DNA from 3 places in the Limnohabitans sp. 103DPR2 genome. Region 1 is predicted to be linked to each of the others. Evidence: predicted binding sites of a transcription regulator. Region 1 holds the regulator's gene; each other region holds the start of a gene.

Region 1 (7,201 bases):
CGGCTGGAGACGCCCGCCACACCGGCTGCGGCAATGCGCTCGCCATAAGGTGGGTTGAGCAACATGATGCCGGGTGTTTCACAAGGCGGCATGCGCTGCAATGCGTCGCCACCGCGGGCTTGGACCACTTGGCCAACGCCTGCGCGCTCGGCATTGCGCTGCGTGAAGTCCACCATGCGGAAGGCCACATCGGAGGCGTGAATTTCTGTGGTGGGCGCGTGTTCTTGTGCGCGCGCATCGTCTTGCAGGGCTTGCCAAACGTGCGGTTGAAACGGCAGCAATTTTTCAAAGGCAAAGCGGCGCAGGATGCCAGGGGCAATGCCGCAGGCAATTTGCGCAGCTTCAATGGCAATGGTGCCACTGCCGCAGCAAGGATCGTACAAAGGTGTGTGCGCATCCCAGCCACTGGCGGCCAACATGGCGGCCGCCAAAGTTTCTTTCAAAGGGGCATCGCCCTTGTCTTCGCGCCATCCGCGTTTGAACAAAGGCTCACCCGAGGTGTCCATGTACAGCGTGCAGCTGTCGGTGGTGAGGTGAACATAAATGCGCACGTCTGGCCACTGCGTGTTGACGTCGGGACGCTCGCCGCGCTTGGCGCGAAAACGATCGGCCACGGCATCTTTGATTTTGAGCGCCGCAAAGTTCAGGCTGGTGAGCGGGCTGTGCTGCGCCGTGATTTCAATCTTGAAAGTCTGCTGGGTGGTGAACCAAATTTCCCAAGCCACGGCGCTGGCCGCGTCGTACAAATCTTTTTCACTGCGATAAAAAGTTTGCGACAGTTGAATGAGCACGCGTTGGGTGAGGCGGCTGTGCAAATTCAGACGCAAGGCATCACGCCATGACGCGTTGGCCATCACACCGCCGCGGCCGGTTAGCAGGTCGTTGCCGGTGAGGCCCGTGAGTTGATGGACCTCGTCGGCCAATAAGCCTTCAACGCCGGCGGCGCAAGGCATGAAAAGTTGAAGCGAGTTCACAGAGTTTTACGCAAGTTGGCGGGCGCAATTTTGAGCGCCTCGCGGTATTTGGCAACGGTGCGACGTGCGCAATCGATGCCTTGTTCTTTGAGCATTTCAGACAGTTGGTTGTCTGAGAGCGGCTTGTTGGGATTTTCGGCTGCCACCAATTGTTTGATGAGCGCACGCACGGCTGTACTGGAAGCCGCGCTGCCACTGTCGGTGCCTAGGCCCGAGCCGAAGAAATACTTCAACTCGAAGGTGCCCATGGGCGTGGTCATGTACTTGGCCGTGGTGACGCGGCTGATGGTGGACTCGTGCAAGCCCAGTTCATCGGCAATTTCTCGCAGCACCAAGGGGCGCATGGCCAATTCACCATGGATGAAGAAATTGCGCTGACGCTCCACAATAGCCGTCGACACACGCAAAATGGTGTCAAAGCGCTGTTGAATGTTTTTGATGAACCAGCGCGCTTCTTGCAGGCGTTGTTGCAAACCCAAATGGGCTTCGCCTTTGCCGCCGCGCAAGGCGTTGGCGTAAATGTCGTGCACCCGCAGTTTGGGCATCACATCGGGGTTGAGCTGAACTCTGAAGTGCGGCTCGCCCCCTTTGCGCGTACCAATGACCAACACATCGGGCACGATGACATGCTGCTCGGCATTGGCAAAAGGACGACCGGGTTTGGGTTCTAAGCGCGTGATGAATGCCAGCGCTTGTTTGACAATGCCTTCGTCTTCACCGCACTGAACCGCCAAGCGTTTGAAATCGCGTTTGGCCAGCAGCTCCAAAGGCAGCACGCAAATTTTGAGGCCTACGGCAGCCACTTCGTGGTCGGGCTCATCTTTCAAGATGGCTTTGAGTTGAATGCGCAAGCACTCGCCCAAATCACGTGCGCCAATGCCCACCGGTTCGAGTGATTGCAGCAAGCTCAAAGCCACCGTGAAGCGGTGCACCAACTCTTCCAATTGCTCAATGTCGTCGGTGCCGGCCAGGCCTTGCGCCAAAGACTCGAGGCTGTCTTCCAGATAACCGTCGTCGTTCAAAGACTCGATGAGGAAGCGCAAGGCTGCGCGGTCAATTTCGGACAAGCGCATCGACAAAGCCTGTCGGTGCAAATACTCGGTGAGTGAGCCCAGACCGCGTGCCAACTCAATGGCGTCTGCGCCATCCGAATCGTTGTTGGTGTTGTTCTTGCGCGCGCCGGCGTCGGTGCCCCATTCGCTGTCGTCGGGAGCAATCTCGACGCTGCCGTCGCCATCCCAGCTGTCGGCTACATCGGTCACGGCTTCATCATTGGAAACGGACGCTGTGGATTCGCTGGCAGCATCGCGTGAATCAGCGCCGGCATCGCTGGCGGCTTCTGACACACGGTCGCCCAAGCTGACGCGCGCATCGGCTTCTGGCAAGCCAAAATCTTCTTGCGGTGCTTCGTCGGTGCTGCGCTCGAGGAAGGGGTTTTCGTCGAGCATTTGCTCGACTTCTTGGCTGAGCTCTAAGGTCGAGAGTTGAAGCAGCCGAATGGATTGTTGCAACTGTGGCGTCAGCGCCAAGTGCTGGGACATCCGAAGGGAAAGGCTTTGCTTCATAGGAGTTCAGCCATCACATTCGGAAGTGTTCGCCCAAGTAGACGCGGCGCACATCGGCGTTGTCCACAATGTCTTTGGGTGTGCCTTGGGCCAGCACGCGACCTTCGCTGATGATGTAGGCGTGATCGCAAATGCCCAAGGTTTCGCGCACGTTGTGATCGGTGATGAGCACGCCAATGCCGCGCTCTTTCAAAAACGCAATGATGCGTTGAATCTCAATCACCGCAATGGGGTCGATGCCCGCGAAGGGCTCGTCGAGCAAAATGAACCGAGGGTCGGTGGCCAGTGCGCGCGCAATTTCAACGCGTCGGCGTTCGCCGCCCGACAAGGCTAAGGACGGTGAGTCGTGCAGATGATCAACGCGCAAGTCTTTCAGGAGCGCTTGAAGTCGGTCTTGGATGGCGGATTCGCTGAGCGGTTTGCCCTCGGCGTCGAGCTGCAACTCGAGCACCGCCCGCACGTTTTCGGCCACTGTGAGTTTTCTGAAAATGGAAGCCTCTTGCGGCAAGTACGACAGGCCCATGCGCGAGCGGCGATGGATGGGCATGCGTGTGACGTCTTCACCATCGATCAGAATTTGTCCACCATCGGTGCGTACCAAACCCACAATCATGTAGAAGGACGTGGTTTTACCGGCGCCGTTGGGGCCAAGCAAGCCGACCACTTCACCTTTTTGAACTTTGACAGAAACGTCAAACACCACTTGGCGGCTGCCGTAGGACTTTTGCAAGTGCCGCGCTTCTAAGCTGCTGATGGCGTGTTCTTGACTCATGGTTTGTCGTTGCCAATGCGAGGGCTGGGTTTCAAGGCCGGGCCTGAAGGTGTGGCGGGAACATCGCTTGTTTTGGGGCGAGGGGTGATGGTGGCTTTGACGCGTTGATTGCCGCTGCCTGTGTTGGGCTTACCATCGACTGTGAACACCTCGGTGGTGTTGTTGACCAAAATTTGTTGCCCTTGAATTCGATCGGCCACCACGTTGCCCCGTAACAAACGCAGTTCGGCGCGCGTGGTCAGTGTGAGGGTATCGGCTTGGCTGTTGTAAACCGCAGTTTCAGCTTCGCCTTCGGTGAACTCTTCAAGTGCTTCGCGCTTTTGTCGGAAGAAAATGCGTTCGCCAGGTTCTGCCCACAACTTGGCCACTTGGTTGCCTTGACCGTCTTGCTTCACTTCCATGCGGTGGGCTTTCAAAACCAAACTGCCCTTGGTCATTTGAACCTTGCCCGTGAAGGTGGTGAGTTGTTGCTGGTCGTCGTGCTTGAGCGTGTCAGCCTCAATGTTCATGGGTTTGTCTCGGTCCGCTTTTTCGGCGTGAGCGCCTGTCGCCGTGAAGACGGCGACCCAACTGCAGAACAAAAGAATGAGGTGAAATTTCATAAAGGCGCGAATCTTGCTTGATTGTAGGTGTTGATCGCAAGGTCAAGCACTTTTGATACAAAAATGACGCAAAAAAGCCCGCCGAAGCGGGCTGATGCACAACACCTTGAAAAGATCAGGCGCGGCCTTGACGAACTTGGGTCAACAAAGATTCGGCCACTTGCAGGGCGCGCTCCATGCTGCCGGCCAAAGTGCCGTCGACGTAGTACTTGCCTGCCACACCCAAAGAAGGCACGCCTTCAATTTTGAAGTCGTTTTGCAATTGCACGGCACGCTTGAGCTTGCTGGCCACGCCAAAAGATTTGGCGGCATCGGCAAATTTGGTTTTGTCGACGCCCTGTTTCTCGATCCAAGCCAAGATGCTGGCGTCGGTGTTCAAGGGCAAACGCTCCACATGCACAGCTTGGAAAACTTTGCCGTGCAGTTTCTCCAACAGGCCCATGGCTTCGAGCGCGTAGAAAAGGCGTTGCTGGGGGGCAAAGTCGTCACGGAAAGCCACGGGGACGCGTTGCACCGCCACATCTTTTGGGGCATTCTTCACCCATTGCGCAAAGGTAGGTTCAAAGGCATTGCAGTGAGGGCAGCTGTACCAGAAGAACTCAATCAACTGGACCTTGCCGGCTTCGGCGTCTGTGGGGACCACGCGGTCCAGCTTGAGATAGTCTTTGCCAGCCACAAACTTGGCGGGGCCTTGCGCCAACGCAGGGGCATTCCAAGTCAAACCGCCCACAGCCGCGGCAGTGCTTAACGTAGCGAGGGAAAAATCACGGCGTTTCATGGTGACTCCTGAAATTTGAATGATCGATAAAAAGCGTTGAGATCAGCGCTGAACACGAACCAAGGCAGCGTCAATGCCGCTGGCGTCCAGACGGGCTTTGATTTTTTCGGCTTGCTCTTTGTCGTCAAAGGGGCCGCTGCGAACGCGGTAGATGGTGCGACCCGCTTGGTCGCGCTCGCTGACTTTGGATTCGATGCCCATCATGGACAGCTTGGCCTTTTGCGCATCGGCATCACCAGCCGATTTGAAGGCACCTGCTTGCACAAAGTAGGTGAAAGGATCGTTGGCAGCGGCTTTGCTGGCGGCTGGTGAAGGTGCGGGTTGCGGTGTGGCTGCTGGCGGCGGTGCCACAGCAGGTGCCGCGGCCGCTGGTGATGCAGGTGCTGAACCGCTGCTGGATTTCTTCATCAAGTCGGCCAACGGATCGGCAGCCACGGCGGGCGCTGGCGCGTTGGTGGCTGGGGCAGTACTGCCGTCAGCAGGCGTTTCTGCATTGGTTGGTTTGCTTTGCAAAGCACCGTTCGGGTTCCAGTCTTTGTTCTTTTGAGACTCCACGGCATCTTGTTCAGCCGATCGCGATTGGTTTTTGTTGCTGAACGGCATAGGCACTTTGGTGACGTACATCGCCACACCCAAAGCGACCGTCAGGCCAATGACCAGACCCAATATGAAGCCAAGCAGGGTGCTGCCGCGCTGGCTTTGAAGTTTGGAAGTTGACATGTTGTGTTGGTTTCTCAAGGTAATGCCGTTGGGATGAATTACATCTGCTCTGGCGCAGACACACCCAATATCTTCAAGCCATTTTGCAAGACTTGGGCACAAGCTGCAACCAAGGCCAAACGTGCCAGTTTTTGAGTTTCGTCGTCGACCAAAATGCGCTCGGCATCGTAGTAGCTGTGATAGCTGGCCGCCAAGTCGCGCAAGTAGAACGTCACATCGTGCGGCGCAAAATCTTGCGCAGCCGCCGTGAGCATTTCGGGGTATTTGGCCAAGAGCAACATGAGGGCTTGTGCCTTTGGATTTTCCAGGCTGGACAAATCCGCTTTGGCCAAACTGGCCACATCGCCGCCCCAGGTGCGCAAGATGGAGTGAATGCGCGCGTGTGCATATTGCACGTAATACACAGGGTTGTCGTTGTTTTGCGCCAAGGCCAAATCAATGTCAAACACGTACTCGGTGTCGGGCTTGCGGCTGAGCAAGAAGAAACGCACGGCGTCTTTGCTGGTCCATTCAATGAGGTCGCGCAAGGTGACGTAGCTGCCCGCACGTTTGGAAATTTTCACTTCTTCGCCGCCGCGCATCACGCGCACCATGGTGTGCAGCACGTAGTCTGGGTAGCCTTGCGGAATGCCCACGCCCGCGGCTTGCAAGCCCGCGCGCACACGGGCAATGGTGCCGTGGTGGTCGGTGCCTTGAATGTTGACCACCTTGGTAAAACCGCGTTCCCACTTGGTGATGTGATACGCCACATCGGGCACAAAGTAAGTGTAGGTGCCGTCGCCTTTGCGCATCACGCGGTCTTTGTCGTCGCCGTAATCGGTGGACTTGAGCCACAGCGCGCCGTCTTGTTCGTAGGTCTTGCCGGCTTCTTGTAATTTTTTGACGGCACTGTCGACACGGCCGCTGGTGTAGAGGCTGGACTCGAGGTAGTAGTTGTCAAACTTGACGTCGAAGGCTTTCAAGTCGAGGTCTTGCTCGTGGCGCAAATAGGCCACGGCAAATTCGCGCATGCCGTTCAAATCGTTCAGGTCGCCACTGCCGGTAAATTCTCGGTCGTCGGACTTGACGGTTTTCTTCGCCAAGAAATCTTGCGCAATGTCTTGGATGTAGTCACCGTTGTAGGCGGCGGCGTTTTCACCGCTGGGCCACTGTGCATCACCAGGCTTGAAGCCTTGCGCGCGCAATTGCGTGGACGTGGCCAAGGTGTTGATTTGCACGCCTGCGTCGTTGTAATAAAACTCGCGGTAAACAGACCAGCCTTGCGTGGCAAACAAATTGCAAATGGCATCGCCCAGGGCCGCTTGTCGGCCGTGGCCCACGTGCAGCGGGCCGGTGGGGTTGGCCGACACGAACTCGACCAAGACTTTTTCGTTGCGCTCGGTTTGTTGACCGAAGCAGGTGGCCGCATGCAGCACCTCTTTGACCACGGCTTGCTTGGCGCTGGGCTTGAGCTTGAGGTTCAAAAAGCCAGGGCCTGCGATATCGATGCTTTCAACCCATTGGCTGAAGGCCGGTGTGGCCATGAGCGCGGTGCGCAAGGCTTCGCCCACTTGTCTGGGGATTTGTCCCAATGGTTTGGCCAAGTGCATGGCGGCCGTACAGGCCAAATCACCATGGGCGGCCACCTTAGGCGATTCAAAAGCGGCTTTGGCGCCGGCACCAGCGTGCAGGCGTTCGAGTTCGGCAGCGAGGGCCGAGAGTAATTCTTGTTTGGCTTGAAGCATCCCCCGATTTTACGGGGCGCTTTGCCAAGTTGAGGGCAAGCTGAAGTGATGCTTCAAAAAGTCGAT
Region 2 (7,201 bases), 730 kb from region 1:
ACATCGTTCCATTGCCAAAACGCCACATCGACATCTTTGTGAAACGCCGCAAGCCTCGGCTTTAATTTGTCATAGTTGTCTCGGGCTTGAGAAATGGCCTGAATGGAAATGTCTTCCACCATCACATGCGGCGCCATGACAACGCAAGAAGCCACCTCAAATTGACTGGCATGAATCAAGGCGATGGTGCCGCCATCTGAGTGACCGATCAGCAGGGGGCTTTGAATGTTCAAGGCTGCCAGCAAAGCGGGCAAAACCACCTGTGCTTCATGGTGCATGTAGTCGGCACGAAGGCGCCCAGCGCCGCGCACATCCGGGATGCCCTCGGACTGACCATAACCTCTGCGTGAATAAACCCACCCCTCGCAATCTAAGCTTTCGCAAACTTTTTGGGGCCAATCTTTCCACAAGGCCACACTGCCCAGACCTTCGTGCAAAAAGACACAGCTGGGTTTGGGCGAGAGCGTGTTCGAGGCTTGCGCGCGAGGAATGTGGAGAACCTCTAATTCAAGACCTTTGACGGCGATCAAAGTAGGTGACGTCATGCGCACATTTTGACATCAGAATGTCCTTAATTTGTCAAAGTTAGAGGCCATGCCCCAACGCGCTGTTGCAATACCCCAGTACACTTGAGGGATGATATTTCGCGCACTGACACTCTCACTAGGCTTGGCCACTTTCAGCATCGCTTCTGCCATGTCCGCAACGCCGCAGCCAGCACCTGCCGCTCCCGCAGTTCAAGCGCCAGCGCCCATTTTTGTTTTGAATTCGCTGGATGGCAACGTCAGTGTGATTGACCCCGTCACTTGGACAGAAACCAAACGCATTCCAACAGGCAAAGAGCCCCATCATTTGTACCTCACGCCCGACGAAAAATCGGTCATTGTGGCCAACGCACTGTCCGACTCGCTCACTTTTATCGATCCACGCACAGCAGAAGTTCAGCGCGTGGTGTCAGGCATTTTGGATCCCTACCAGTTGCGTTTCTCGCCTGACATGAAATGGTTTGTGACGGTGGCCAACCGCCTCAACCACCTTGACATTTACAAGTGGGATGGCCAAACGCCCACCTTGGTCAAGCGCATATCTTCCTCCAAAACACCCAGCCACCTTTGGATAGACAGCAAGAGCACCACGGTGTGGGCCACCATGCAAGACAGCAATGAGTTGGTGGCAGTAGATCTTGCGACGCAAGCGATCAAGTGGCGCGTCAAAACTGGCACCATGCCCGCCGATGTGTTCGGCACCCCCGACGACAAGCACTTGTTGATCGGTTTGACGGGCGGCGATGGGGTGGAGGTTTATGACGTTTCGAACGGTCCTGCACAAAAAATCAAAAAAATCACAACAGGCAAGGGCGCGCATGCATTCCGTGCCATTGGTGACAAACAACACGTGCTGGTCAGCAACCGAGTGGCCAACACCATCAGCAAAATTGATTACAAAAACTTCACCGTGGTGGACCAATACCCCGGCCCAACCGGTCCTGATTGCATGGACATCACGGCCGATGGCAAAACCATTTTGTTGGCATCACGTTGGGCGCAAAAACTGAGTGTCATCGACATGAGCACGCGCAAAGTGGTTCGACAAATCAAAGTGGGCAAGTCGCCGCATGGTGTGTGGACCTTAGACCATGCGCCTCGTCAGTAAGCTCGGCAAGAAGTGCTTGGGCTGGGGCTTGTTGGCCTCAGTCCTCACAAGTTCTGCTTGGGCCCTGAATGGTGTGCCCACCACGCCGCAGTGCAAAAAGCCGGTGTACCTGACCTTTGACACGGGCCACATGGGCGTCGCGCCCCTGATCTCACAAGTGTTACAAAAGCACCAAGTGCCCGTGACCTATTTTGCGGCGCATGAAAAAACGCAAGAGGGCGACGGCACCTTGGGCCAGTACTGGGCCCCTTGGTGGAAAGCGCAAGCTGCCAATGGCCACGACTTTGCAAGCCACACTTATGACCATGCCTATTGGCGTGCCGACATCGACGCGCAACATTTCAAAATTCGGCCTAGCGCAGGTGAGCAGAATGGCCAAAATTTAAACTGGCACGCAGCGGATTACTGTGCCAATTTGAAGAAAGCCAGTGATCGTTTGGAAGTCATGACGGGGCGCAAGGCCTTGCCTTTGTTTCGCGCGCCCGGTGGCAAAACATCGCCCGCTTTGTTGCAGGCGGCCAAAGATTGCGGCTACACCCATGTCGGGTGGTCGCCTGCAGGATTTTTAGGGGACGAGCTTTCGAGTCAAACACATCCCAACCCAAAGCTTTTGGCAAGTGCCCTGAAGAACATCCGCAGTGGGGATATTTTGATGGCGCATTTGGGCATCTGGTCGCGTCAAGACCCGTGGGCACCTGCCGTGCTGGAGCCTCTGGTCTTAGGCTTGAAAGAAAAGGGTTTTTGCTTTGCCAGCTTGCGTCAGCACCCGCAATATTCGAAACTCTTGGCTGATGTGCCTCACTGAAACTCCTTAGGCTGAACGCTTCAACATGCTTTCCAATGTTGTCAATTTTTTCACGGAAGCGTTTGCTAATTTGCAAACCTTGCTGTTTGAAAATGTGGTGCTACCCATCGCCTTTAATGGCGGTGCCGGCAACCTGCTCGATGTGGCTTTTGAAGGCACGGGCTGGTTGTTGGTGGGCTTGATTCAAATTGCGATCATGGTGTGCCTGATTGCACCTTTGGAAAGATGGCGTCCTATCGAACAGCAGCCTGATGCAGCAGCCGTGCGTGTAGATGTCATTTACACCTTGGTCCAGCGTTTGGGCTTGTTCAAGTTGTTCATGTTTTTCACGTTTGAAAATGCCATTGAAACAGGCTTTGGCTTGCTTCGGGTTGAAGGTTTTCCCACTTTGAACATCGATGCCATCTGGCCAGGTGTCACCGATCAGGCTGCCGTGAGTTTTGTGCTGTACTTGATTGTTTTTGATTTGGTGCACTACCTGATTCACCGCGGTCAGCACCAGTTCAACCGCTGGTGGGCTTTGCACTCGCTGCACCATTCGCAGCGCCACATGACGCTGTGGACGGACAATCGAAATCACCTGCTCGATGATGTGATCACAGCCATGCTGCTGTCTATCGTGGCCAAGTTGATTGGCGTCGGCCCTGGCCAGTTTGTAGCTTTGGTGGCAGTCAGTCAGTTGTGGGAGAACTTGCAGCACGCTAATTTCAAATGCAGTTTTGGTTGGCTGGGCGATCGCTTGTTGATCAGTCCGCGTTTTCACCGACTGCATCACAGCATTGGCATTGGGCACGAGTCAGCAGGACGAAAAACTTTGGGTGGCCACAATTTTGGGGTTCTCTTTCCTTGGTGGGACATGCTATTTAAAACCGCTGATTTTTCCGATCGCTACGACCCCACGGGCGTTCGCGATCAAGTCGAAGAAGGGCGAGACTATGGCCGTGGTTATTGGGCTCAGCAGAAATTAGGTTTGGTTCGCCTTTTTGAGCGGAGGCTAAACGCATGAGGAACATGGCCGATTCTTTTTGGCGTGCTGTTGCTTATTGCTTTCACCCCAAAGTGATCTTCTTGTCGCTGGTCCCTTTGATCTTGATGATGGTCATTGTGATGGGCTTAGGGGCGTTGTACTGGGATGCCGCATTGCAAAGTGTGCGTGTTTGGTTGGATGCCAGCAGCACCTTAGACTGGGCTTGGCTTTGGTTAGAGCGCATGGGCTTGATGAGCCTGAAATCGGTCGTGCCCCCCTTGCTGCTGATTGTGGCTGTCACCCCATTGGTGGTGGTCATGTCTTTGTTGGCCGTCTCCTTCATGATGACACCCGCCTTGGTGAACATGGTGGCCGATCGACGTTTTGCGCAGCTCGAACGCAAGCGCGGCGGATCGATGTTGCAGGGCTTGGCTTGGACTCTTTTGTCTGTGGTGTTGGCCTTGGGTGCTTTGGTTTTGACCTTGCCTCTGTGGTGGTTGCCTCCCATGGCCATGGTGATGCCCGCACTCATCTGGGGTTGGTTGACTTATCGCGTCATGACCTATGACGTGTTGGCCGACCATGCCTCTCGCGCCGAACGCTTAGAGTTGATGCGACGCTATCGTTTTCAGTTACTCGTCATGGGAGTGATCACGGGCCTGATGGGTGCGGCGCCCAGCTTGGTATGGGCCTCAGGCGCCTTGTTTGTGGCTGCCTTTGTGGTCCTCATTCCCATTGCAGTTTGGATTTACACCCTGGTGTTTATTTTTTCAGCACTTTGGTTTGTGCATTTCTTGCTCGATGCGCTCTCACAAGTTCGTGCGGAGCCGCCTGCAACTTGGCGCAAGGATTCAACCCAAGCCGCCGACATCGTCGATGTCGAATCCAAAATATTGAATGCTTGAATGCATTCGCTTTCATTGAACACCACAAGGCTCGCATGACCTCCTTGAATCACACGCCAGTGCAGGCCTCGCAGCCTGCACCTGCCATTGGCCTGATCATCATTGGCGATGAAATTTTGTCAGGCAAACGTGCCGACAAGCACCTTCCCAAGTTCATCGAGTTGCTCACCGAGCGTGGTTTGCAGTTGTCATGGGCAGAGTACGTGGGTGATTCGCCAGAGCGCATCACAGCCGTTTTGGCGCGGGCCTTTGCATCGGGTGATGTGGTGTTTTCATGCGGGGGCATTGGCGCAACACCCGACGACCACACCCGGCAATGTGCCGCCAAAGCTTTGGGCGTGCCACTGGCATTGCAAGCTGAGGCCAAGGCGCTGATATTGGAGCGCGTGCGCGATGTGGCCCTAGAGCAAGGTTTGCCCTATGAGCCTGACCGCGCAGACAACCAGCATCGCTTGAACATGGGCATGTTCCCGCAAGGCGCGCAGATCATTCACAACCCGTACAACAAAATTCCGGGTTTCACATGCCGCGGTGCAGGTCAGGGCATGGTTCATTTTGTGCCGGGCTTCCCCGTCATGGCCTGGCCCATGATGCAAGACAAACTGGACGTCTATTGCCAAAGCTGGGGAGCTGCCCCGAAACGTGCTGAGCGTTCCGTCATTGTGTTTGGTGCCATGGAGGCAACCCTAACCCCCTTGATGGAAGCCATTGAGTTGCAATTTCCAGGTGTCAAAGTCTTCAGTCTGCCAAGCGTGGACCATCCGCAATGGGGAAAACACATTGAACTGGGCGTCAAAGGCGAGGAGAGTCTTTCTGCTGAGGCTTTTGCAGCCTTGAAAACGGGCCTTCAACCCTTCAAAGTTGAGTTTGGCCCCGAAATGGTGCGTTAAGTAGCATTGCACTATAATGGTGCCTAATTGCTTTTGGATGGTGCATGCGTGCGCACTAAAAAATCATGCAAGCGGCTTCGTCATAACCCTGTCCTCGGGGCACAATAGCGCTCTTGGGAATTTGTGGCGTCTTGCCTTTGTTGGCATAAAAACTGCAAGCCCGAAGAACCAATTATCAACATCCATCCTTAGGAGATTCTGATGGCAAAGACCGTCGCAGACGTAATGAAGATGGTGAAGGACAACGAAGTCAAGTTTGTTGACTTCCGCTTCACCGATACCCGTGGCAAAGAACAGCACGTTTCCGTGCCAATTTCTCACTTTGACGAAAGCAAGTTCACTGACGGCCACGCGTTCGACGGTTCTTCTATCGCCGGTTGGAAAGGCATCGAAGCCTCCGACATGTTGTTGATGCCCGATCCCATCACAGCCAACATCGATCCCTTTTTCGAAGAAACAACTTTGATCTTGGGTTGCGACGTGTTGGAACCCGGTGATGGCAAAGCCTACGACCGCGACCCACGTTCTATCGCCAAGCGCGCTGAAGCCTACTTGAAGGCTTCCGGTTTGGGTGACACGGCTTACTTCGGACCCGAGCCAGAATTCTTCTTGTTCGACGACGTCCGTTTCGGCAGCGACATGTCTGGTACGTTCTTCAAGATCGACGACTACGAAGCCCCTTGGAATACAGGCAAGAAAATGGAAGGCGGCAACCGCGGCCACCGTCCAACCGTCAAAGGTGGCTACTTCCCAGTGCCTCCCGTTGACAGCACACAAGACATCCGTGCAGAGATGGTCATGATTCTCGAATCCATGGGCATTCCTGTTGAAGTGTTCCACCACGAAGTGGCTGGCGCAGGTCAAAACGAAATCGGTACACGCTTCAGCACTTTGGTTGAGCGCGCTGACTGGACTCAAACATTGAAGTATGTGGTTTGGAACGTGGCCAATGCCTACGGCAAAACTGCCACTTTCATGCCCAAGCCTTTGGTCGGTGACAACGGTTCCGGCATGCACGTTCACCAGTCCATCTGGAAAGACGGCAAAAACTTGTTCGCTGGCAACGGCTACGCAGGTTTGTCAGACTACGCGCTGTACTACATCGGCGGCATCATCAAGCACGCACGTGCATTGAACGCCATCACAAACCCAACAACAAACAGCTACAAGCGTTTGGTGCCTGGTTTCGAAGCCCCTGTGAAGTTGGCTTACTCTAGCCGCAACCGTTCTGCTTCCATCCGTATTCCTCACGTTGCATCTGACAAAGGTCGCCGCATTGAAGCGCGCTTCCCAGATCCAATGGCCAACCCTTACCTCTGCTTTGCTGCATTGATGATGGCTGGTTTGGACGGCGTGGAAAACAAGATCCACCCAGGCGAAGCTGCTACCAAAGATTTGTACCATTTGCCTCCAGAAGAAGATGCATTGGTGCCAACCGTTTGCCACAGCTTGGACCAAGCCCTCGAGTATTTGGACAAAGACCGTGCCTTCTTGACAAAAGGTGGCGTGTTCACAGACTCCATGCTCGACGCTTACATTGAATTGAAAATGGGTGAAGTCACACGCTTCCGTCAAGCTGTGCACCCCATCGAATACGAGATGTACTACTCACTGTAATTCACAGCGAGTTTGGGCACCTGAGCCCGACCCTCAAAAGGACGGCTCAGGCCGTCCTTTTTTCTTGGCTGATACAAACCGAATGAACAAATACATCTGTCCAGCAATGCAAAGCACAAGCGTGAGGATGTGTCTTGGCACGTTTGTTCTGGTGTCACTGGCATTCAGTGCCACAGCCAATCAAGTGGTTTACAAATGTGGTCAAGAAATCACCAACCAACCCACTGATCCCAAACTGTGTCAACCCTTGAACATATCGCAGCCGACGCAAATTGAAGGCACGCGTGTGCAAACAAGTTCTCACAAAGGAACGGGTACGGCGGTCATGGATGCTTCTGTGGTTCAAACGGGCCCCGCTGCTGAT
Region 3 (7,201 bases), 520 kb from region 1:
ACCGCCTGCATCAAAATCAAACTGATGCCCCATGTGGCCAATAGAGACTCCAAAGGACGGCCATACAGATGACGCAAAACAGTGCGCTCTAAAAATGCACCCACCAAAGCAGATGCCAAGAAAGACAAAGGCACAGCCAGTAACAGGTAGGCATCAAAGTAACCTGGCAAATACTGACGGAAAAGCACTTGCACCACATAGGTGGCGTAGGCCCCAATCATCATCAGCTCGCCGTGGGCCATGTTGATCACACCCATCAAACCATAGGTGATGGCCAAGCCCAAAGCCACCAGCAACAATATAGATCCCAAGCTAGCGCCAGTGAAAAGCGCACCCAGGCGTTCACCATTTTTCAGGGCAGCCTCAATGGCTGTGAGAGATTTGCGCAGCTGTGCTTTCACTTGTGCATCGGTTTCTTCTGCCAAGCGCTGATTCAACAGGAGTTGCGTGTCAGGTGTTTGACTCTCAGCCAATCGCTGCGCTGAGGCCAAGCGAACGGCCGCGTCGGCATCGCCCAATTGGGCTGCCGCTTTGGCCAGCTGCAAAAGGTTTTTGAGGGCAGCGTGTTGTTCTTGTCCCAAGGCTTTGTTCAGCATAGGCAACTTGCTGGCATCAGGTTCTTTGAGCAAGGCCTTGATAGCCTGCTGACGCATGGCGGTGTCTGCACTGAACAATTTCAGCGCAGCCAATGCCGTTTCAATTTCGCCGCGAAAGCGGTTGTTGCTCACCACATCTTGTGCATCGGCGGGCAAGTCTTGTTTTTGCCCTGTGAGCGGATCAAGTGCTTTGCCAGCGCCAAAGCTGTCACGCACAATCCAAATTTTGTCGCCTGCCAATTTGACCGCATCGTCAGCCAACGCTTGCAGGAACACCAAGGTGTTCTCATCGCCCTGCGCCACCACTTTGTTCAGGGTTTCAATTCTTTGATCGGTCTCTCCGTCAACCAATCCTTTCATCTCTGCCAGGCTCATGGCCTTTACGGGGCTGGCCATGAAGGTCATTGCCAAAGATGAAACCAGGATAAAAATCACTGGCCAAGTTCTAAATCGAATCATGTTTCGTCTTTGCGAAATTCAAAAAAAAGAGGAAGGACGGCGTCGTCCTTCCTCTAGGACGAGCTTCAAAAATTACTTCTTGACAGGTTCGTCAGGCTTCACGTCGTTGCCAGGAATGTAGGGGCTCCATGGCTTGGCTTTCACAGGACCTGGTGTTTTCCAAACCACATTGAACTGGCCGTCGGCTTTGATTTCGCCAATGAACACAGACTTGTGCAAGTGGTGGTTTTTCTCATCCATCTTGGATGTGATGCCACTTGGCGCTGTGAAAGTTTGACCTGCCATGGCAGCAATCACTTTGTCTGTTTCAGTTGACTTGGCCTTCTCAACAGCTTGCTTCCACATGTTGATACCAATGTAGGTGGCTTCCATCGGGTCATTGGTCAAAGGCTTGTCTTTGTGACCAGCGATGTTTTTAGCCTTGGCGTATGCAGCCCACTTTTTGGTGAACTCGTCGTTGGCTGGGTTCTTGATGCTCATGAAATAGTTCCATGCAGCCAAGTGACCGACCAAAGGCTTGGTGTCCACACCACGCAGTTCTTCTTCACCCACAGAGAACGCAACCACAGGCACGTCTTTGGCCTTCAAGCCTGCATTGCCCAATTCTTTGTAGAAAGGCACGTTGGAGTCACCGTTGATGGTGGACACCACAGCTGTTTTACCGCCAGCTGAGAATTTCTTGATATCAGCCACGATGGTTTGGTAGTCAGAGTGACCGAAGGGCGTGTATTTTTCGTCGATGTCAGACTCTTTCACGCCTTTGCTCTTCAAGTAAGCGCGCAAAATTTTGTTGGTGGTACGGGGGTACACATAGTCAGTGCCAAGCAAGACCCAACGCTTGGCAGCGCCGCCGTCTTTGCTCATCAAATAGTCAACAGCTGGAATGGCTTGCTGGTTGGGTGCAGCGCCTGTATAGAACACATTCTTTGACAACTCTTCACCTTCGTACTGCACGGGGTAGAACAGCAAGCCGTTCATTTCTTCAACCACGGGCAACACAGATTTACGTGACACAGAAGTCCAGCAACCAAAGATCACGGACACTTTGTCTTGACCCAAGAGCTGCTTTGTTTTTTCTGCAAACAAAGGCCAGTTAGAAGCAGGGTCAACCACCACGGGTTCCAATTTCTTACCCAACACACCGCCTTTGGCGTTGATTTCATCGATGGCCATCAACACGGTGTCTTTCAACACGGTTTCAGAAATGGCCATGGTGCCAGACAAGCTGTGCAAGATGCCCACTTTGATGGTGTTAGAGGTTTGAGCCTGAACTGAGAAAGACAAGCCACCAGCCACAAGCGCAGAAGCCAGGGCCAAGGCTTTGAGATTGCCACGACGATTCAACATAAGAGCACTCCAATCAGAAAAAGAAGGTTGGTAAACAAGCGAAGAACTGCAACGCTGTGTCACCTTCTGCAAGGGCTGTGCCAACCCATTGGTTTTCCCTTGGTTTCAGAGGGAACAAAAATGAATCATGTGAAATTTCTTAAACTTAATGCCTAGAGGTCATGCAGCGACATGCACGCGACATCGGGCCGAATGAACCAATTTTGTGCATCACAAACAAAATCGCACCAAAAACAACTCGCACAGTTGCGGTGCAAGACTTGGATTCAGAATTTCTTGGGGCATGCTAGTTGCTTGAGTTAAGCTTGAATCTGATTTTCTTAAGAGTGCACCATGGAACTCACACCTCGCGAAAAAGACAAACTCCTGATATTCACGGCCGGCCTTCTGGCTGAAAGGCGAAAAGCCCGTGGCCTCAAACTCAACTACCCCGAAGCTGTGGCCTACATCAGCGCAGCCGTCATGGAAGGCGCCCGCGATGGCAAAACTGTGGCGCAGTTGATGAGTGAGGGCCGCACCCTGCTCACCCGCGCAGACGTGATGGACGGCATTGCCGAGATGATCCCCGACATCCAGGTGGAAGCCACCTTCCCCGACGGCACCAAACTGGTGACGGTGCATCAACCCATTGTTTAAGGACGACACCATGATTCCCGGTGAACTGATCACAGACGACGGCGTGCACACCCTCAATCCAGGCCGCAGAACCCTCACGCTGGTGGTGCAAAACGGTGGCGATCGCCCCATTCAAGTGGGATCGCACTACCACTTTGCTGAAACCAATGGTGCCTTGGTCTTCGATCGCACGGCCGCCCAAGGCATGCGCTTGAACATTGCAGCAGGTACAGCGGTCCGGTTTGAACCCGGCCAGCAACGCACGGTTGAATTGGTGGACTACAGCGGACATCGCGAGGTCTATGGCTTTAGAGCATTGGTAAACGGCGCATTGCCTGCCGCAAAAGGAAATTGATCATGGCGACCATTGGCAAACGCGCTTACGCAGAAATGTTTGGCCCCACCGTGGGTGACCGAGTTCGCTTGGCCGACACAGACTTGTTGATCGAAGTTGAAAAAGACTTCACCTTGTTGGCGGGCGGTTACGGTGAAGAAGCCAAATTTGGCGGCGGCAAAACCATCCGCGACGGCATGTCGCAATCACAACGAACACGCGATGGCACGGGCACAGGCCCGCAAGCGGGCGGCGCTGTCGACACCGTCATGACCAATGCCTTGATCATCGATCACTGGGGCATTGTGAAGGCCGACATTGGTCTCAAAGGCGGCCGCATTGTGGCCATTGGCAAAGCAGGCAACCCCGATACGCAACCCGGCATTGACATCATCATTGGCCCCGGCACCGAGGTCATCAGCTGCGAAGGCAACATCGTCACGGCTGGCGGTATCGACACGCACATTCACTTCATTGCCCCTCAGCAAATTGAAGAGGCCTTGGCCAGCGGCGTCACCACCATGATCGGTGGCGGCACGGGCCCAGCCACTGGCACCTTTGCCACAACCTGCACACCCGGCGCATGGAACATCGAGCGCATGATGCAAGCGGCTGATGCCTTTCCCATGAATTTGGGATTTCTCGGCAAAGGCAATGCGGCATTGCCCGGCTCACTGCATGAACAAATCAATGCAGGCGCCATTGGCCTGAAACTTCACGAAGACTGGGGCACCACACCTGCCGCCATCGACAACTGTTTGAACGTGGCCGAAGAAACCGACACACAGGTTGCCATTCACACAGACACCCTGAACGAATCTGGTTTTGTGGAAGACACCGTGGCAGCCTTTAAAGGGCGCACCATTCACACCTTCCACACTGAAGGTGCAGGCGGCGGTCATGCCCCCGACATTTTGAAAGTGGTGGGCGAAGCCAATGTGCTGCCTTCCTCTACCAACCCAACGCGACCCTACACCATCAACACCCTCGATGAACACGTGGACATGCTGATGGTTTGCCATCACTTGGACCCGTCCATTGCCGAGGACTTGGCGTTTGCCGAAAGCCGCATCCGCAAAGAAACCATTGCTGCCGAAGACATCTTGCATGACTTGGGTGCCATCAGCATGTTCAGCTCCGACAGCCAGGCCATGGGCCGCGTGGGTGAGGTGATTTTGCGTTGCTGGCAAACGGCTCACAAAATGAAAATGCAGCGCGGCAAGTTGCCGGGCGACACGGATCGCAACGACAACTCGCGCGTCAAGCGCTACATCGCCAAGCTTTGCATCAACCCCGCCATTGCGCACGGCATCAGCCACGAAGTGGGCAGCATTGAAGTGGGCAAGTGGGCCGATTTGGTGGTCTGGAGACCTGCATTCTTTGGCGTCAAGCCTGCGCTCATTCTGAAAGGCGGCTTCATTGCCATGGCGGCCATGGGCGACCCCAATGCCTCCATCCCAACGCCTCAGCCTGTGCACTACCGCCCCATGTTTGGCAGCTATGGGGGTGCGTTGGCTCGCGGGTCACTCACTTTCGTTTCGCAGGCCGGTCTTGCTGCTGGCGTGGATCAAAAGTATGGTTTGCAAAAAACCTTGTCTGCCGTGAAAGGTATTCGCGGTGTGGGCAAGCGCCACATGATTAACAACGACTACGCCCCCAAAATGGAAGTGGATGCGCAAACCTATGCGGTGCGCGCCGATGGTTTGTTGCTCACGTGTGACCCAGCCGTGAGCTTGCCCATGACGCAGCGTTACTTCTTGTTCTGATCAGGCGCCCTGTCTTTCCATGCTCACCTGCTCAAAAGTAATTGCACAAGGTCAAGGCTTGGCGCAGGCGCTGATCAAGCGCGCGCCAACGGTGTCTTTAGATTGGGACGTTCGACAAAAGAGCCGTTTTCAAACAGAAGACTCCACGGGTCGCGTGCTGTCGGTGTTTTTGCAACGCGGCCATGTGGTGCGCGGCGGTGATGTGTTGGTGGCAGACGATGGCAGTTTGATCAAGGTGGAAGCAGCGCCGCAAACTTTGATGCGCATCACGGCCTGCACGGCACATGGCTCTCCCTTTGATCTCACACGCGCGGCCTATCACTTGGGCAATCGCCATGTGCCCATTGAACTTCAACCCAATCACCTCCAAATTGAACCCGACAACGTGTTGGCAGAAATGCTTCGCGCCATGCATTTGATTGTGAACACTGTAGAAGAAGCATTTGAGCCCGAAGGCGGCGCTTACGGTTCGCATCATGGCGGGTCAGGTCACAGCCACAGTGACGAAGCAGCGCACGGTCATGGACATGACCACGCTCACGGCCATTCACATCACGACCATGGCCACTGAACTTCTCCAACTCATTTGGTTGGCTTCGCCTGCTTTGCCGGTGGGCGGCTTCTCTTATTCTGAAGCCTTAGAAGCTGCCATCGATCACGAGCACGTCCATGACGAAGCCTCCTGTGCAGATTGGCTGGCCGATCAACTGCATCTGTCGCAGGCCCGAGGTGACATGGCCCTGATGGCGCAAGCCATTCCCGCTTGGCAAGCCATGAACACCGATCGATTGAAAGATTTAAGCCAGTGGGTTCACACCACTCGCGAAACGCACGAAATGCGTTTGCAAACCGAGCAAATGGGCAGGTCCCTGTTGGACTGGCTGCGTATTCAAAACAAAGCCACAGAGACCGCATTAAAGCTGTGCAGCGAAATGCGCCCCACCTACCCCATGGCCATGTCTTTGGCCTTGTCGCTGGCCAATGCCCCGCTAGATCAAGCGCTTCAAGCCTATGCCTTTGGCTGGGCCGAAAACATGACGCAAGCCGCACTCAAAGCAGTTCCCTTGGGCCAGGTATCTGGCCAAAAAATACTGGCCCGACTGGCCCAAGAAATTCCCGATGCTGTGCAACACGCCATCGCTTTAAGCGATGACCAACGCCAAGCTTTTTGTCCCATGCTGGCCGTGATGTCGGCCAGACACGAAACCCAATACTCCAGACTCTTTCGATCATGACCGCACTGCACCACATTCCCAACCGCACCAAAAAACTGCCACCGCTTCGCGTGGGCATTGGTGGCCCCGTGGGTTCCGGCAAAACCACCCTCTTGGAAATGCTCTGCAAAAGCATGCGCCAAAAATGGGACTTGGTGGCCATCACCAACGACATTTACACCAAAGAAGACCAACGCTTGCTCACCGTCAGTGGCGCGCTGGATGCCGATCGCATCATGGGCGTTGAAACTGGCGGCTGCCCGCACACCGCCATTCGCGAAGACGCGTCCATCAACCTTGAAGCCATCGACCGCATGCTGAAAAAATTTCCGAACGCCGACGTGGTGTTCGTGGAAAGCGGTGGCGACAACTTGGCCGCCACATTCAGCCCCGAACTGTCCGACCTCACCATCTACGTGATTGACGTGGCCGCCGGCGAAAAAATCCCCCGCAAAGGCGGCCCTGGTATTACCAAGAGCGACCTCTTCGTCATCAACAAAACCGACCTGGCCCCCTACGTCGGCGCCGACCTCGACGTGATGCATGCCGACACCACCCGCATGCGCACCACTGCCAAAGGCCTCAAACCCTTCGTCATGACCAACCTCAAAACCCAAACCGGCCTGGCCGACGTCATCGCTTACATCGAAACCCAAGGCATGCTCGTTTAATTTAAATGGGGTCAGATCAACATTAATTTTCGCCCTTCCTGCCTGAAACGCCCCAATTTGAGCCTAGAACAAGGTTACAATTCCCCCCGCTGGAAGTGTGGCAGAGTGGTCGATTGCACCGGTCTTGAAAACCGGCGGCTCGAAAGGGTCCGTGAGTTCGAATCTCACCGCTTCCGCCAGTTACAAACCCTAAGCAATT

What was found. The regulator sigma-54, encoded in region 1, starts transcription at its own class of promoters, with help from an activator protein. The targets are predictions, from matches to a motif close to TGGCANGNAANCTGCTTT.
Region 2: a site for sigma-54 is predicted at 5,362-5,379, ahead of glnA (type I glutamate--ammonia ligase). Genes of this name have one in related genera too.
Region 3: a site for sigma-54 is predicted at 2,682-2,699, ahead of ureA (urease subunit gamma). Genes of this name have one in related genera too.

The regions. Positions count from the first base shown of each region.
Region 1 covers NZ_CP011834.1:615,331-622,531, forward strand. The annotation lists gene L103DPR2_RS02970 (THUMP domain-containing class I SAM-dependent RNA methyltransferase) at 1-953, opposite strand, end outside; gene L103DPR2_RS02975 (RNA polymerase factor sigma-54) at 971-2,539, opposite strand; gene lptB (LPS export ABC transporter ATP-binding protein) at 2,553-3,311, opposite strand; gene lptA (lipopolysaccharide transport periplasmic protein LptA) at 3,308-3,913, opposite strand; gene L103DPR2_RS02990 (thiol:disulfide interchange protein DsbA/DsbL) at 4,029-4,691, opposite strand; gene L103DPR2_RS02995 (SPOR domain-containing protein) at 4,734-5,411, opposite strand; gene argS (arginine--tRNA ligase) at 5,450-7,135, opposite strand; gene L103DPR2_RS03005 (LysR family transcriptional regulator) at 7,145-7,201, opposite strand, start outside.
Region 2 covers NZ_CP011834.1:1,348,717-1,355,917, forward strand. The annotation lists gene L103DPR2_RS06605 (alpha/beta fold hydrolase) at 1-545, opposite strand, end outside; gene L103DPR2_RS06610 (YncE family protein) at 697-1,653, shown strand; gene L103DPR2_RS06615 (polysaccharide deacetylase family protein) at 1,637-2,458, shown strand; gene L103DPR2_RS06620 (sterol desaturase family protein) at 2,484-3,464, shown strand; gene L103DPR2_RS06625 (EI24 domain-containing protein) at 3,470-4,330, shown strand; gene L103DPR2_RS06630 (competence/damage-inducible protein A) at 4,366-5,220, shown strand; gene glnA (type I glutamate--ammonia ligase) at 5,422-6,837, shown strand; gene L103DPR2_RS06640 (hypothetical protein) at 6,989-7,201, shown strand, end outside.
Region 3 covers NZ_CP011834.1:1,137,912-1,145,112, reverse strand. The annotation lists gene urtB (urea ABC transporter permease subunit UrtB) at 1-992, opposite strand, end outside; gene urtA (urea ABC transporter substrate-binding protein) at 1,128-2,399, opposite strand; gene ureA (urease subunit gamma) at 2,736-3,038, shown strand; gene L103DPR2_RS05670 (urease subunit beta) at 3,049-3,372, shown strand; gene ureC (urease subunit alpha) at 3,375-5,117, shown strand; gene ureE (urease accessory protein UreE) at 5,137-5,688, shown strand; gene L103DPR2_RS05655 (urease accessory protein UreF) at 5,645-6,352, shown strand; gene ureG (urease accessory protein UreG) at 6,346-7,002, shown strand; tRNA gene L103DPR2_RS05645 (tRNA-Ser) at 7,094-7,181, shown strand.